One region of the Pseudomonas sp. Marseille-Q7302 genome, then DNA from elsewhere that is predicted to be linked to it. Evidence: predicted binding sites of a transcription regulator. Region 1 holds the regulator's gene; each other region holds the start of a gene.
What was found. The regulator FliA, encoded in region 1, starts transcription of late flagellar genes. The targets are predictions, from matches to a motif close to CTAAAGTTTNNNNNNNNNNNGCCGNTAA.
Positions count from the first base shown of each region.

Region 1 (4,207 bases):
TGAACTTGCCTTTGCCATGCAGCTGATCGAGCAAGGCCTCGAATTCGTCGTCGGTGATGTCCTCGCCACCGGCGGCACTGGCGGTTTCCGCAGTGGCCCCCTGGTCGGCACCCGGCTCGCTGCCCAGGGCATCGAGCAGGTTCTGGAAATCGGCATCGCTCAGTTCCGGCTCGGCAGCCGCCGCGGCAGTCGGAGCGGGCTCTGCGGCGGCGACCGGGGCAGCAGCCACGGGCGCAACCGGAACCGGCGCCGGCTCACTGCCGGCGGGTTCGGCCAGGCGGGCCAGGGCCGCCAGCAATTCAGGCGAGGCCGGGGTCGGCTCTTCGCGTTCACGGACCTGACCGAACATTTCGTTGACGGAATCCAGTGCCTGCAGCACCACATCCATCAGCTCGGCATCCACGCGGCGTTCGCCTTTGCGCAGGATGTCGAACACGTTTTCCGCGATATGGCAGCACTCGACCAGGGTATGGAGCTGCAGGAAACCGGCACCGCCCTTTACGGTATGGAAGCCACGGAAAATGGCATTCAGCAGATCCATGTCATCCGGGCGGCTTTCCAGCTCGACCAATTGTTCGGACAACTGTTCGAGAATCTCGCCGGCCTCTACCAGGAAATCCTGGAGGATTTCTTCATCGGCGTCGAAGCTCATTCCTGCACTCCCCAAGAGGGTCTGGGTCAAAAGCCCAGACTGGATAGAAGATCGTCGACGTCGACCTGAGCGGCCACGACGTCTTCACGCTTATCGGCATGAATCTGCGGACCTTCACCCTTCATCGTCTTTTCTTTTCGATTCTGTTCGATCAGCGCGGTGTGATCGTGACTGAAGCCGGTATAGCGATCGACCTGACTGGCCATCATCACCAGCTTGACGAGGTCTTTCTCGATCTGCCCGACGAGATTGACGACCCGCTTGATCACCTGACCGGTGAGATCCTGGTAGTCCTGCGCGAGGAGAATGTCGTTGAGCTTGGCCGACAGCTGTTCGGCACTGCTCTCGCTGTGGCTGAGGAAGGCGTCGACGCGCTTGGCCAGTTCGCGGAATTCGTCCGCGCCCATTTCCCGGCGCATGAATTTCTTCCAGTCGGCATGCACGGCACGGGCCTCGTCGCCGAAGTTGCCTACCAGCGGCGCGCTCTCCTCCACCAGATCCATGGTCCGGTTGGCGGCGTTCTCGGTCATCTTCACCACGTAGGAGAGACGATCGGTGGCATCGCTGATCTGGGAGACCTCTTCGCCGGCCATGCCGCGCGGATCGATCTCGAAGTTGACGATGGCATTGTGCAGCTCGCGGGTCAGCTTGCCGACTTCCTGGTAAAGACCCCGATCACGCAGTTGATTGAGCTCATTGATAACATGCACGGCCTGGGTGAAATCGCCGCTTTCCAGGCATTTCACCAGCTCTTGGGCGTGCTGTTTTAGATTCGACTCGAAGTCGCTGAAGCTGTTGGTGCCAAGCTGATCCATAACGTCCCCGCGGCTTTCTTCAGCCGTTCACCCGCTCGAAGATCTTGTCGATCTTTTCTTTCAGCACCTGGGCGGTGAAAGGCTTGACCACATAGCCATTCACGCCGGCCTGAGCGGCTTCGATGATCTGCTCACGCTTGGCCTCGGCGGTCACCATCAGCACCGGCAGGGTCTTCAGGCGCGCGTCGGCGCGGACCTGGCGCAGCAGGTCGATGCCGGTCATGCCAGGCATGTTCCAGTCGGTGACGAGAAAATCGAAGTTGCCGCTCTGCAGCATCGGCAGTGCGGTATTGCCGTCGTCTGCTTCGGCGGTATTGGTGAATCCCAGATCGCGCAGCAAATTCTTGATGATGCGTCTCATCGTGGAAAAATCGTCCACGATGAGGATTTTCATGTTCTTGTCCAAGTCGACCTCCGTCCTAATCCGCACACACGCCACAAGGCGCGTCTAAGCAATCGTAGTAGCCTGAGTACCAGCCGGTTAACGCGAACGCCATTCCGCCAGCCGCGCCCGCAGGCGTGCCGCGCATTGACTGTGAAGTTGGCAGACACGTGACTCGCTCACACCCAGCACCTCGCCGATTTCCTTGAGGTTGAGTTCCTCGTCGTAATACAGCGAGAGCACCAGACGTTCACGCTCCGGAAGATTGGCGATGGCCTCGGCCAGGGCCTTGCGGAAGCGCTCGTCTTCCAGACCGCGACCGGGCTCGAGTTCATGCGAACCGCTCTCCTCGAGCCCATGCTCACCACCCTCCATGAGGTCGTCGAAGCTGAACAGGCGACTCCCCATGGTGTCGCCAAGGATGCCGTAGTACTCATCCAGACTCAATTTAAGTTCGGCCGCGACTTCGGAATCTTTAGCGTCACGACCAGTGCGCGCTTCCACTGCCCGAATGGCGTCGGTGACCATGCGCGTGTTGCGGTGCACCGAGCGCGGCGCCCAGTCGCCCTTGCGGACCTCATCGAGCATGGCACCGCGGATGCGGATGCCAGCGTAGGTCTCGAAGCTGGCGCCCTTGCCGGCGTCGTATTTGCGCGAGGCCTCCAGCAGACCGATCATGCCGGCCTGCATCAGGTCTTCGACCTGTACGCTCGCCGGCAGGCGCGCCAGGAGATGGTAGGCGATGCGTTTCACCAACGGCGCGTAGCGGTTGATGAGCTGCTCCTGCTGGGTACGTTCCGAGGTTTTGCTGTACATGCGAAGCCCGCTGGATGCTGTCATGCGTGGGTACCGATGGCTGGTTGCACAAGGCGCTCGACAAAGAACTCGAGATGGCCGCGCGGATTGGCGGGCAGCGGCCAGCCATCGACTTTCTGAGCCACCGCACGAAAGGCCAGTGAGGCCTTGGCACGCGGAAAGGCTTCGTACACGGGGCGCTGTTTCTGTACCGCTTTGCGCACCGCTTCATCGAACGGAATGGCGCCCACGTATTGCAAGGCGACATCCAGGAATCTGTCGGTCACCTTGGTCAGCTTAGCAAAGAGATTGCGGCCTTCCTGGGGTGTCAGCGCCATATTCGCCAACACCCGGAAACGGGTGACGCCATGGTCGCGATTGAGCAGCTTGATCAGGGCGTAGGCATCGGTGATGGAGGTGGGCTCGTCGCACACCACGACCAGGACTTCCTGGGCGGCGCGGACGAAGCTGACCACCTGGTCGCCGATGCCGGCAGCGGTATCGACGATGAGCACGTCGAGGTTCTCGCTGATGTCGCTGAAGGCCTGGATCAGACCGGCATGCTGGGCCGGCGTCAGATTGACCATCGCCTGGGTGCCCGAGGCTGCCGGGACGATGCGGATGCCGCCCGGCCCGTGCAGCAGCACGTCGCGCAGCTCACATTCGCCGGAAATGACGTCGGCCAGGGTGCGCTTGGGCGACAGCCCGAGCAGAACGTCGATGTTGGCAAGGCCCAGGTCGGCGTCGAGCAGCATGACGCGCCGCCCGATATCGGCCAGGGCCAAGGCCAGGTTGACCGACACATTGGTCTTGCCGACACCGCCTTTACCGCCCGTGACCGCTATGACTTGGACGGGATGCATGCTACCCATTGCCTGATACCTTTGATTGAAATCCGTCACACTTTAGACCAAGTGCATTTGGCGTGCCCAGGCATGCGATGCACCACTACCGTTCGTCGGCGCTAACCGGCGCGGCGGGCATTGCTCTGATACAGGCCGGCGAACATGCCGGCCATGGTTTCTTCGCTCGGCTCTTCGGACGCCTGCAGGCTCACGGCGCGGCTCACCAGCTGGTGGCTGCGAGCCGGATGCAGATCGTCCGGGATGCGCGGACCGTCGGCGATGTAGGCCACCGGCAGGCGCTGGCTGATGGCCAGGCCCAGGGCTTCGCCGAGGCTGGCGGCCTCGTCCAGCTTGGTCAGCACGCAGCCGCTCAGGCCGCAGCGCCGATAGCTGTGATAGGCCGCCTTGAGCACCTGGCTCTGGCTGGTGACACCCAGCACCAGGTAATTGCGAATCTTCAGCTGGCGGTTCGCCAGGGCTTCGAGCTGCGCCTTGAGCGCCGGATCGTTGGCGGGCATGCCCGCGGTATCGATCAGCACCAGACGCTTGCGTGCCAGGGGCGCCAGGGCCTGCGCCAGGGACTGGCCCGGATCGACCAGGGTCACCGGTACGTCGAGGATGCGGCCCAGGGTCTTGATCTGCTCCTGGGCACCGATGCGGAAGCTGTCCATGCTGACCAGCGCCAGACTCTGGGGACCGTACTTGAGCACGTAGTTGG
Region 1 is NZ_CBCOPK010000001.1:3,253,643-3,257,849, forward strand. It holds gene ACWPW1_RS15160 (chemotaxis protein CheA) at 1-652, opposite strand, end outside; gene ACWPW1_RS15165 (protein phosphatase CheZ) at 679-1,467, opposite strand; gene ACWPW1_RS15170 (chemotaxis response regulator CheY) at 1,487-1,861, opposite strand; gene fliA (RNA polymerase sigma factor FliA) at 1,949-2,689, opposite strand; gene fleN (flagellar synthesis regulator FleN) at 2,686-3,516, opposite strand; gene flhF (flagellar biosynthesis protein FlhF) at 3,609-4,207, opposite strand, start outside.

Region 2 (4,207 bases), 1.2 Mb from region 1:
CTTCAGCCGCGGACTGCCGGAGTCGAACATCGGCCGGTTGTCGGCGTCGACGATCTGGATGCGCAGGCCATCCTGGGTGATCTCCAGCAGGATCTGGTCCTTGAACTTCTGCAGCTCAGGATTCTGCTCGATCTTGTTCTGCAACTCCTGCAGCAGCAGCTCCAGGCGCTCCTTCTCGACCTGCTCGGCGAGTTTTTCCGCCTGGCTCGGATCCATCTTCGCCTGGTTGGCAGCATCCTTCTGCTGCTGCGCGGCGTCGTTGGGCTGGCGCTTGTCGGACGGATCGAGCGCCTGGGTGGGGTCGGGCTCGACGCGATTGGACTCGTTGGGATCGGCACGCTCCTGCATGTCCGGATTGACCTTGTTCTGGGTCGAATCCGGTTGCGCCTGGATCTCGGGGTTCAGGGTGCGATCGGGCGCCGGGGTCGGGGTACCGCCCAGGTCGATGACATAGGGACTGGCGCTCTCGGTAAAGCCGATCGGGTCCTGGAAGTAGCCGGCGATGGCCTTCTTCTGCTCGGGGGTGGCCGAGGACATCAGCCAGAGCACCAGGAAGAACGCCATCATGGCGGTCGCGAAGTCGGCAAAGGCGATCTTCCAGGCGCCACCGTGGTGACCGGCGGCACTCTTCTTGATGCGCTTGACGATGATCGGCTGGTTGTTGTCCATCAGCTGCCCCGCATCGCCTGCTCGAGTTCACTGAAGGACGGCCGGTGCGCCGGGAACAGCACCTTGCGACCGAATTCCACGGCGACGGTGGGCGGCATGCCGCTGGCGGCGGCCACCAGGCAGGCCTTGATGGCCTCCAGTACGTTGAGTTCTTCCTTGGCGTCGTGCTCCAGGCAGGTCGCCAGCGGGCCGAAGAAGCCGTAGGCCGCGAGAATGCCGAGGAAGGTACCTACCAGCGCCGCGCCCACGTGGCCCCCGATGGCCGCCTGGTCACCCTCGCCAAGCATGCCCATGGTGATCACGATGCCCAGTACCGCGGCCACGATACCGAAGCCGGGCAGGCCGTCGGCGAGGCGGGACACGGCGTGGGAGGGATGTTCCAGATCCTCCTTGATGCCCGCCAGCTCCATGTCGAACAGGCCTTCCAGCTCGTGGGGCGCCATGTTGCCGGAGGACATCAGCCGCAGGTAGTCGGCGATGTAGGCAGTCATCCGCTCGTCCTTGAGGATGTTCGGAAACTTGCTGAAGATCGGACTGGCCTTGGGATCCTCGACGTCCGCCTCGATGGACATCATGCCCTCGCGCCGGCTCTTGTTGAGGATTTCGTAGAGCAGCTTGAGCACGTCCATGTAGAAGGCGTGGGTGAAGCGATTGCCGAACATTTTCAGCGACTTCTTGAACACCTGCATGAAGGTGCTGCCGGGGTTGGCCTGCAGAAAGGCCCCCAGGGCGGCACCGCCGATGATCAGGACCTCGAGCGGCTGGATGATCGCGGCGATCTTGCCATGCGCGAGGATGTAGCCGCCGAGGACAGCCGCGAATATCACGATGATGCCGATGATTTTTGCCATGGTTGGGAATACTGTGTGCTAAGGAAAATTGAGCCGGGGATTCACCCTCACGCCCCCTTTATCGGACCCGGCGCCCCGGACTGAAGGCCTTTCATCAAATTTCGAGGCGACCGTAGTATGTCCAGCCGCCCAAACACCGTCGAAGACTGGGTCAAACATCTGGAAGGCGTGCGCCTGCCGGTGGCGACCGCCACCGCGGAGCGCCTGCGCCGCAGCCTGGCCGATGGCCGTCTGGCGCTGCATGAAATCGCCGAGCGTCTCTGCGAATCACCGCCACTGGCGCTGGCCCTGCTGCGCGAGGCCAATCGCGGCCATGCCAGCCTTGGCGATCCCGCGGCCAGCCTCGAAGCCGTGCTCGGCCGCGTCGGCCTGGGCCCGGCGGAATACCTGATCGCTCGCCAGCCCACCCTGTCCGAGGAGCGCCTGCCGCGGCCGCTGCGGCAGCTGTGCCTGGTGAGCCAGCACGCCATGACGCTGGGAATGGGCCTGTTCGGCGTACCCCTGGCGCGGCTGTGGCCGGACATCCGCCTGGCCGCCCTGCTTTTCCTGGCGCCGCTCTGGCCGCTGGTGACCCGCTACCCCGAACTCTTCGAGGAGTGGGAACGCCGGGTGCTGGGCGAAGGCGAACCGGCGCCGAAGGTCGAGCGCGAGCTGCTGGGCGTACCGGCGATTCGCCTGTGCCAGGCGCTGGCCCGTCACTGGCAGTTGCCCGACTGGATCGTGGAAGGCTACCGCCTGCTGGACGAGGATCGTCGCCAGCTGGTGAGGGCACTGCATATCGCCCATGACGAGGATCCCCTGCAGCACCAGCAGCGACTCGACGAGGATCCCAATCTACGGCGCTGGCTGACCCATCCAGGCAACACCATCCTTCTCGCCAATGGTCTGGCCCTGGCGAGCCACCACGCCTGGGACGGTGCCCATACCCTGCGCTGGCAACGCTTTAGCGCCCTTTATCTCCAGCTGCCCCTGGCGCGGGTGCAGAGTCGCAGCCACGAACTCGCGGTGCAGGACGCCCGGCGCCATGCCCGGCCTGGTCTCTGGCATCCCGCCGAAGGGCTGCTCTGGCCACCGGGCGAGCGCCGCCTGCGACCGGTGCCCAAGGTGCAGGTCGCAGGCGAAAGCCAGGCGCAACGCTGGCGTGGCCTCTGCGAACAACTGCTGCACACCCCCAGTGCCTTCGCCACCCTGCCGCAACTGTTCGATTGCGCCCGCCAGGCCCTGGTGGCCTGCGGCCTGCCTCGGCTGCTGCTGCTGACCCCGGATCGCAATGGCCAGAAGGGCAATGTCCAGTTGCATCACGGCCTGGACGACGCCCCCGGCCTGCAACTGGATATCGCCAGCCATCCCCTGCTGGCCAAGCTGTTTGGCAGCCCCGGCCAGCTGCGCATCGACGCCGGCAATCGCACGCGGTTCGCCCCGCACCTGCCGGCCGATCTGCGCCGGTTGTTCAGCAATGAGCGGCTTTGGCTGCGCAGCCTGGGTTTTGGCGAACGGGTGGTACTGCTGGCGATCCTGGACAGCGAACTGGAGCCGGCGGACCCGCGGCGAACCGCCGCGCTGGACAAGACCTTCACCTGCATCGAGCGCGCCATCGCCACCTTTGCCAATCGTTCCAGGGTGCGACCGACCTGACGCTGGCCGGTCAACCTCGGTACACTTCACCTTTGCTACGGACCGACGGGAAATCTGTGATGCCCTTTTCCGCCCTGCCCCTGGTGATCGAGCCGACCGATCTCGCGGCGCGCCTGGATGCGCCCGAACTCATCCTGGTGGATCTCAGCAGCGCCGCCCACTATGCCGAGGGGCATCTGCCCGGCGCGCGCCATGTCGCGCCCGCCCGCACCCAGCTGGGCACCAAGCCGGCGCCCGGCCTGCTGCCCGCCCAGGCTGACCTGGAACAGCTGTTCGGCGAACTGGGCCAGCGCCCCGAAGCCGTCTATGTGGTCTATGACGATGAAGGCGGTGGCTGGGCCGGACGTTTCATCTGGCTGCTCGACGTCATCGGTCACGGTCACTATCACTACCTCAACGGCGGTCGCCAGGGCTGGATCGCCGCCGGCCTGCCGCTGAGCACCGATATCCCTGCCCCGGTCGGCAGCCCGGTCCCCCTGACCCTGCACGAGGAGCCCACCGCCAGTCGCGCCTACCTGCAGAGCCGGCTCGGCGCCGAGGACCTGGCGATCTGGGACGCCCGCGGCGCCGACGAGTATCGCGGCGAGAAGGTGCTGACCGCCCGTGGCGGGCATATCCCCGGGGCGATCAACTTCGAGTGGACCGCCGGCATGGACGCTGCGCGCCAGTTGCGCATCCGTGAGGACCTGGCCGCCGAACTGGAGCGCCTGGGCATCACTCGCGACAAGGAAGTCATTACCCACTGCCAGACCCATCACCGATCCGGCTTCACCTATCTCGCGGCCAAGGCCCTGGGCTATCCGCGTGTCAAAGCCTATGCCGGCTCCTGGGGCGAATGGGGCAACCACCCCGACACGCCCATCGAATGACTGCCAAGGACCTCTCATGAAACTGCAAGACCGACTGTTCATCCTGGCCCAGCACCTGCTGCCGCACCACCTGCTGTCGCGGGTGGTCGGCGGTTTCGCCGAGTGCCGCGCGCCCTGGTTCAAGAACCTGCTGACCCGCTGGTTCGTCCGTCACTACGACGTGGACATGCGCCAGGCGCAGGT
Region 2 is NZ_CBCOPK010000001.1:4,409,599-4,413,805, forward strand. It holds gene ACWPW1_RS20530 (flagellar motor protein MotB) at 1-669, opposite strand, end outside; gene motA (flagellar motor stator protein MotA) at 669-1,520, opposite strand; gene ACWPW1_RS20540 (HDOD domain-containing protein) at 1,638-3,155, shown strand; gene ACWPW1_RS20545 (rhodanese-like domain-containing protein) at 3,212-4,024, shown strand; gene asd (archaetidylserine decarboxylase) at 4,041-4,207, shown strand, end outside.
Region 2: the regulator FliA is predicted to act here: its motif matches at 1,579-1,606, upstream of motA (flagellar motor stator protein MotA).

Region 3 (4,207 bases), 1.3 Mb from region 1:
CATGGAGTACGGCGACTTCTTCTTGCCGTGACGCTCGATCGGGATCTGGTGCTTTTCGGCGTAGTCCATCAGCTTCTCGCGGGAGAGCAGGTCCCACTCGCGCCAGGGGGCGATCACCTTGACGCCCGGCTTGAGCGCATAGGCGCCCAGCTCGAAGCGCACCTGGTCGTTGCCCTTGCCGGTGGCGCCGTGGGAGATGGCATCGGCGCCGGTCTCGTTGGCGATCTCGATCAGGCGCTTGGCGATCAGCGGACGGGCGATGGACGTACCTAGCAGGTACTCGCCTTCGTAGACGGTATTGGCGCGGAACATCGGGTAGACGAAGTCGCGGACGAACTCTTCACGCAGGTCGTCGATGTAGATTTCCTTGACGCCCATGGCCTGGGCCTTGGCGCGTGCCGGTTCGACTTCCTCGCCCTGGCCGAGGTCAGCGGTGAAGGTCACCACTTCGCAGTTATAGGTATCCTGCAGCCACTTGAGGATCACCGAGGTGTCCAGGCCGCCGGAATACGCCAGGACTACCTTCTTCACATCCGCCATGCCGTTCGCTCCCGTGTGTTGCATTGAGTCGGAAAGCGGTAATTCTACTGGTGGTATCGCCGCTTTTACAGAGGCGCGACGCACTCTGATGTCTGGGCGACATGCGGTTGCAGCGGATCAGCCCTTGGGCTTGGCTGGCGGGGCGGGGGTCGGCGCCGGTGGCTCACTCGGATTGGCCGCGGTACTGGTGGTCGGCGCGGCCGCTGGCTCGCTGCTTGGCGGCACTCGCGAGAACACCAGGGTCACGCGCCGGTTGAGCGCCCGGTTGGTCTTGCTGTTGTTGGGTGCGAGTGGATACTGCTCGCCAAAGAAGCGCAACTCGATCTGCTCCGCGGGGAGGCCCTTGGTCTTCAGGTACTCCATCACGGCGATGGCACGCAGCCGGGATTCCTGGCGATTGTCCAGCCGGGTGCCCTGGTTGTCGCTGTAGCCCGAGACGATGACGTGGTTGACCGTTGGATCGGCCTTCAGGTACTCGTCGATGAGATCGAGCTTGGCCTTGGCGCTGTCGTCCAGGGTATCGCCACCGCCCGGGAAGCCGACCTGGGAATGGCGAATCTGCTCGAAGTTGACCGCCAGCAGCTTCTGGGTACAGGCCTGGAACTGCTGGTAGGCCGGCTCGAAGTGCACGGGCAGCAGCCGGACCACGACGCGGTCATCCAGGGCACCCGGCCGACTGACCTGCGGCATGCGCCCTTCCATCAATCCCGCCAGCAGGCGCTGAGCCTGCTGCGCGCTGGTCGTCAGGGCCTGCTCCCCCTCCACCACCTTGACCGAGCCGAGGCTGATGTCGCCAAGGCCCGGCTTCCAGGGCACCGCCGCGGCCTTGAGGCTGGCGCTGCCCACTGGCAACCACTGACCGTTGGGGCGCAGCTCGAATACCGTGGCCTCGCCGGCGCGGCGCAGGAAACCACCGCTGCCGAAGCGCGGGATGGGCTGCAGCAGCCGACAGGCGAAGATGTCGCCCTCCACCTTCCACTCCACGCTCTCGAGCCGACTCTGGAAGGTCATCCCCCAGGCCGGAACGGAGAGCAGCAGACAGGAAAGGAAGAGGTAACGCGAGCGCACGTCGAGCTCCGGAAAGAAAAAAGTACCTGGGCTTCATATCGGTCAAGGGCGCGGAAAACTTGAGCGCGATCCCGCTGCACGGGTGCCGGCTACCCCCTTTTCCGGTAGCATTTCCCCACTTTCCCGCAGCCTGGAATCCCGCATGACCGACCGGATCACCCTTGCCCGTCCCGATGACTGGCACATTCACCTGCGCGACGGCGCCGCCCTGCCGCAGACCGTCGCCGACGCCGCCCGCGAATTCGGTCGCGCCATCGTCATGCCCAACCTGGTACCACCGGTGCGCAATGCCGAGCAGGCCGCCGACTACCGCGAGCGCATCCTGGCCGCACGTCCGGCGGGCAGCCGCTTCGAGCCGCTGATGGTGCTCTACCTCACCGATCGCACCAGCCCGGAAGACGTGCGCAGCGCCAAGGCCAGCGGTTTCGTGCATGCCGCCAAGCTCTATCCGGCCGGAGCCACCACCAACTCCGATTCCGGGGTCACCTCCCTCGACAATCTCTTCCCGACCCTGGAAGCCATGGCTGAGATCGGCCTGCCGCTACTGGTGCATGGCGAGGTCACCCATGCCGAGGTGGACGTCTTCGACCGCGAGAAGAAATTCATCGACGAGCACCTGGTGCGTATCGTCCAGCGCTTCCCGACGCTGAAGGTGGTGTTCGAACATATCACCACGGGCGACGCCGCTGCCTTCGTGCGCGAGGCCCCGGCCAACGTGGGTGCCACCATCACCGTCCATCACCTGCTGTACAACCGCAACCACATGCTGGTGGGCGGCATCCGGCCGCATTTCTATTGCCTGCCGATCCTCAAGCGCAACACCCACCAGAGCGCCTTGCTGGACGCCGCCACCAGCGGCAACCCCAAGTTCTTCCTCGGCACCGACTCGGCGCCCCACGCCCGTCACGCCAAGGAAGCGGCCTGCGGTTGTGCCGGCTGCTATACCGCCTACGGTGCGCTCGAGCTCTATGCCGAAGCCTTCGAGAGCCGCGACGCCCTCGACCGCCTGGAAGGCTTCGCCAGCCACTTCGGCCCTGACTTCTATGGCCTGCCGCGCAACACCGAGACCGTGACCCTGGTGCGCGAGGACTGGCAGGCGCCGGCCTCCCTCCCCTTTGGCGATCACGAGGTGGTTCCCCTGCGCGCGGGCGAGACCTTGCGCTGGCGTCTGGAGGTGAGCGTATGAGCATGGATGAGACCTTCAGCGACGAACTGGATGCCAGCCAGCCCATGTCCGACTCGCGCATCCCCATGGCGCGCCGCTTCCGCGGCTATCTGCCGGTGGTGATCGACGTCGAGACCGGCGGCTTCAACGCCGCCACCGATGCCCTGCTGGAAATCGCCGCCACCACCGTGGCCATGGACGAGGAAGGAGTGCTCTATCCGGATCACACCTATTTCTTCCGCGTCGAGCCCTTCGCTGGCGCCAATATCGAAGCTGCGGCGCTGGAGTTCACCGGCATCAAGCTCGACCATCCGCTGCGCATGGCAGTGGGCGAAGAGCAGGCGCTGAGCGAGATCTTCAAGGGTGTACGCAAGTCGCTCAAGGCCAGCGGCTGCAAGAGAGCCATCCTGGTCGGCCATAACAGCAGCTTCGATCTGGGCTTTCTCAATGCCGCGGTGCTGCGCTGCGGCCTGAAGCGCAACCCCTTCCACCCGTTCTCCAGCTTCGATACCGCCACCCTGGCCGGTCTGGCCTATGGTCAGACGGTACTGGCCAAGGCCTGCCAGGCGGCCGGCATCGAGTTCGACAATCGTGAAGCCCACTCGGCCCGTTACGACACCGAGAAGACCGCCGAGCTGTTTTGCGGCATCGTCAATCGGTGGCGAGAAATGGGCGGCTGGGTCGACCTGGACTGATCTGACAACCGCCTGTCGCCCAGAAGGCCTTTGATGAGATTTTGCCGCCTACAACTTTGACAATCATTCTCATTGTCATTAGCTTTGGCGGCACCTCCACTCATACAGCAGGCGATCCATGTACGTGTGTCTTTGCCGTGGCGTGACCGACAAGCATATTCGCGAAGCCATCTATGAAGGCTGCTGCAGTTATCGGGAAGTCCGGGAAAGCACGGGTTGCGCCACCCAGTGCGGCAAGTGCGCCTGCCTCGCCAAGCAGGTCGTCAAGGAAACCCTCGGTGAGCTGCATGGTGCCCAGCAGCTCGCCTACGCCCTGGACGTCCCGCGCGCCTGAGCGACATCCCTGCAAAAAAAGCCGGACCTTGCGTCCGGCTTTTTTATTGTCTAATCAAACGCTTACGGAAAGGATGGAAAAGCTTTCGATTACCGTTCGATTTTCGTCGATTTTTCAACAACTTAAGCTTTTGACAAAGGGCCCTTCCACGCTCAGACTGCCGGCAATCCCACCCGATTTGCAGGTCCGGCCATGAAAGGCGATATCACCGTCATCCAGCATTTGAACAAGATCCTCGGCAACGAACTGGTGGCCATCAACCAGTATTTCCTGCACTCGCGGATGTACAACGACTGGGGTATCCGCAAGCTGGGTCATCACGAGTACAAGGAATCCATCGACGAGATGAAGCACGCCGATCGCCTGATCGAGCGCATCCTGTTCCTGGAAGGCCTGCCCAACCTG
Region 3 is NZ_CBCOPK010000001.1:1,962,862-1,967,068, reverse strand. It holds gene ACWPW1_RS09155 (argininosuccinate synthase) at 1-540, opposite strand, end outside; gene ACWPW1_RS09150 (flagellar protein MotY) at 658-1,608, opposite strand; gene pyrC (dihydroorotase) at 1,751-2,794, shown strand; gene rnt (ribonuclease T) at 2,797-3,468, shown strand; gene ACWPW1_RS09135 (bacterioferritin-associated ferredoxin) at 3,587-3,802, shown strand; gene bfr (bacterioferritin) at 3,995-4,207, shown strand, end outside.
Region 3: the regulator FliA is predicted to act here: its motif matches at 1,644-1,671, upstream of ACWPW1_RS09150 (flagellar protein MotY).

Region 4 (4,207 bases), 880 kb from region 1:
CGGTGATGGCCTGGACCTTGGCGCCCCACTCGGGTTCGCTGCGATAGTTGATCAGGTGATCGGCACCCAGGGCATAGGCGCGCTGCAGCTTTTCGTCCGAGGAAGAGGTCGCGATCACCGTGGCGCCCATGGCCTTGGCGATCTGCAGGGCGAAGATGGAGACGCCGCCGGTACCCATCACCAGCACGCTGTCACCGGCCTTGAGATTGCCGTCCACCACTAGGGCGCGCCAGGCAGTGAGACCGGCGGTGGTCAAGGTCGCCGCCTCGGCATGGCTGTAGCCCTTGGGCGCTCGGGTGAAGGCGGTGGCCGGTCGCACCACTACCTCGCAGGCGAAGCCGTCGACGCCATCGCCGGGGGTGGTGGAAAAGTCGTCGATGGGCGGCTCGCCGTCCAGCCAGTGCGGAAAGAAGGTCGAGACCACGTGATCGCCCACGGCGAACTCACTGACGTCGGCGCCCACCGCCTCGACGACACCGGCGCCATCGGACATGGGAATGCGACCGTCGGCAGCGGGCATCTTGCCCAGCACCACGCCCAGGTCATGGAAATTCAGCGAGCTGGCCTTGATCCGCACACGGATCTCGCCGGCTCCGGGCTGACCGGGATCGGGCAGTTCACAGCGTTCCAGCTGGTCCAGACCGCCGGGTTTGCGTAGGCGTATGGCGTGCATCAGGTGAGATCCTCCAGAGCGATGGCGAGCAGAGGGCTCGCGGGTCTGTAGAGGACCACGGTAGGGGGTGCAGGATTCCCGTAAGGATCCTGCACCCGTCGGCCTTACTTGATGGCCTTCTGCAGTTGCTGCAGCTGCTCGGTGCGGGTGTTCAGGCGGGTTTCGCCGCGCTGGGCGTCGACCTTCTTCAGCTCGGCTTCGGCCATGCGCAGCTTGATGGTCTGCATGGCGGTCTGGATGCGTTGCTGGGTCAGGTAGGCCAGCTGGTCGACGGTACGTTCGTTCTCACCGTCCTTGTAGGCCTTGTCGGTCTTGGCCAGCCAGGTGCCGGCATCCTTGGTTTCCAGCGCCGCCAGCTGGGTGGCCTGCGGCTGGGATTCCAGGGCGGCGTAGTCGTTGCGCGCCTTTTCCAGGTTGGGGTTGGGCGGGGTGGCGCAGGCGGCCAGGGTAAGGGTCAGCGCCGACAGTACCGGAAGCAGAAAACGTTTACGCATGGGTTTCGTCCTTCAAGAGAGCGGGGCAGCCTTACTGCTGCACCTTTTTCTGGAGATTCTGTTGCAGCTGGAGGTTGATCTGACCTTCCTCACGAATCTGCTGGATGCTGTTCTGCGCATCCTGGAGTGCCGCGCCGGCCTTGGCGGCCTGGGTCTTGCGGGTCGCCAGGCGGGCGTCCCACTCGGCCTGTTCGGCCAGGCGCTTGGCGTCGTCGTATTTCTCGTTGGACAGTGCCGCCTGGGCCTGGGTCCACTTGTCCTGGGCGGACTTGGTCTCGACCGGGGCGAACTGGTTGCCGCCGCTGCTCACGGCTTCGTCGACGGCGGACTGGGTCACGGCCATCTGCTCGGTCGGCGGATTGCCGGCGCAGCCTGCGAGCAGCAGACCGCCACCCAGGACCAGGCTGGCGAGCAGCGCACGGGGCGCGGAGAACGGGGAGGCGCGAGAGGGACCGGTTTTCATCCGTACATTCCTGGCAGGTCGCCCGGAATGGGCGACAGTGCCTGTGAGACGACGAAAACGCGGCGAGGTTCGCTGCAACCGCTGCGCTAAAGGGCAGGGTGTCCTGGCCGATATACGTTGTCAGACAACAACAGGGCCAGCGGCCACGGAGATTTCCATGCTGTTACGCAACTGCAACATCGCGCCCCGCGCGGCCTTGGGCTTCGGCCTGATCGCTCTGATGGTGGCCTTTCTCGGCTTGTTTTCCCTGGCGCAGATGGCCGGCATCCGCGAACGTCAGGTGCTGGTGGAGCGCGACTGGGTGCCGAGCATCCGTGCGGTGGATGCCATCCGCGAAAACATGCTGCGGGTGCGTACCATCTCCCTGCGCCTGGCGCTGGACCCGGATCCGCGCAATATCGACACCTATGTCGGCCAGTACGAGGCGCGCAACAAGGTGCTCATGGAGGGCATCAAGGCCTATGAGGCCTTCGTCGACACCCCCGAGGAGCACCAGCGCTGGGACCTGTTCAAGCGTGACTTCGCCACCTATCAGCAGGGCATGACCTCTTCCTTCGCCCTGGCGCGCCAGGGTGACACGGCCGCGCTCAACAAGCTGACCCTAGTGGACATGAAGCCGGTGGTCGACGGCACCGGCAAGCAGCTCGGCGAGCTGGGCGACTTCTATGCCGAAGGTATCGAGCGGGATGGAAAGGTCTCCGCGGACCGCTACGAGGCGTCGCGGCTGATTGTCATCGCGGTGATCGCCCTGGCCGCCCTGGCCACGGTGCTCATGGCTTGGCTCCTGACCCGCAGCATCGTCGGACCGTTGCGTGAAGCGCTACTGGCCGCCCGCCGGGTCGCCCAAGGTGACCTGACCCAGACCCTGGCGGTGCAGGGGCGCGACGAGGTGAGCGAGTTGCAGCGCGCCTTGCAGCAGATGCAGGGGCAGCTGCGCGAGACCCTCTCGCGCATCGCCGGCTCTTCCACCCAACTGGCCACCGCCGCCGAAGAACTCAATGCGGTCACCGAAGCCGCCGGACAGGGCTTGCAGCGCCAGAACGACGAGATTGAACAGGCTGCCACCGCCGTCACCGAGATGAGCACCGCGGTGGACGAGGTGGCGCGCAACGCCGTCTCCACCTCCGAGGCCTCGCGTGCCTCCAGCCAGGCGGCGCAGCAGGGCCAGACCCGCGTCGCCGAGACCCTGGGCGCCATCGAGGCGTTGTCCGACGAGGTGGCGGCCACCGGGACGGTGGTCCAGCGCCTGGCCGAGCAGTCCCAGGACATCGGCAAGGTGCTCGACGTCATTCGCGCCATCGCCGAGCAGACCAACCTGCTGGCGCTCAATGCCGCGATCGAAGCGGCGCGGGCGGGCGAGGCCGGGCGTGGTTTCGCCGTGGTGGCCGACGAGGTGCGTGCCCTGGCCAGCCGCACCCAGCAGTCCACCCACGAGATCGAGCAGATGGTCTCGGGCATGCGCAGCGGTGCCAGTCAGGCCCTGGGCTCCATGCACAGCAGCAGTGAACGCGCCCAGGCCACGCGCGCCCTGGCAGAAACCGCCGGGGTGGCGCTGGAAGAGATCAATACCCGCATTGGCGAGATGTACGAGCGCAACCTGGTGATTGCCAGCGCGGCCGAGGAGCAGGCCCAGGTGGCCCGCGAGGTGGATCGCAACCTGGTCAACATCCGCGATCTTTCCACCCAGTCCGCCGACGGTGCCCACCAGACCAGTGCCGCCAGCCAGGAACTGTCACGGCTGGCGGTGGACCTGCAGGGCCTGGTGAACCGCTTCCAGGTCTGAGCCCTAGACGCGCACCGCCTGGTACAGCGCCCGGATCAGATCCGACTGGGTGATGATGCCCACCAGGCGGCGCGAGCCGTCGATGATGGGGATGTGGCGGTGGCCATTCTCGGAAAACACCGGCACCAGGTCGATCAGCAGGCGATCGGCGCTGGCCACCCGCACGGTGCGGGTCATGATGTGGCCGACGGTATGGTCGTCCTGGCGTGCCTTCGGCCGGACCAGGGTGCGCAGGCGCCAGCCGAGGCCTTCATGAACGTCCAGGTCGATCTGCCGCATGAAGTCGGCGACGGTGACGATACCCAGCAGGTAGCCCTGGCGATCGATCACGGGCAGCGCCTTGATGCGGCGGGCGCGCATCAGTGCCCAGGCTTCCTGCAGCGGCATCTCGGCGCGGGCCGTCACCGGCTCCTGGCTCATGACGTCGGCGCAGCGCAACTCGCCCATCTTGCGCTGGTAGGCCAGGGCTTCCACCTGTTCGAGCAGTTCGGCCAGGTCGTCGCGGCTGATGTCCAGCACCTGGTTGTAGCGCGCCAGCACGGCATCCAGGTCGGCCCGCTGCAGAAGGGTCTCGCCGCCTGGTTCGGCGGGGCGCGGCACATGGGGCCAGGGGCGGCGGGTCAGGTTGTTGTAGATCAAGCCGGCGGCGACCAGCAGCAGTGAATCCACCGCCACCGGACTCCAGGCATAGCTGAAATCCTGGGCGCCGATGAGCACCATCAGCAGTGCCGAGGCGCCGCCCGGGGGGTGCAGGCAGCGCAGGGTGAACATGGCGGCGATGGCCAGGGCGACCG
Region 4 is NZ_CBCOPK010000001.1:4,134,705-4,138,911, reverse strand. It holds gene ACWPW1_RS19300 (zinc-dependent alcohol dehydrogenase family protein) at 1-673, opposite strand, end outside; partial or broken gene ACWPW1_RS19295 (DUF4398 domain-containing protein) at 784-1,167, opposite strand; gene ACWPW1_RS19290 (DUF4398 domain-containing protein) at 1,199-1,630, opposite strand; gene ACWPW1_RS19285 (methyl-accepting chemotaxis protein) at 1,788-3,413, shown strand; gene ACWPW1_RS19280 (HPP family protein) at 3,417-4,207, opposite strand, start outside.
Region 4: the regulator FliA is predicted to act here: its motif matches at 1,717-1,744, upstream of ACWPW1_RS19285 (methyl-accepting chemotaxis protein).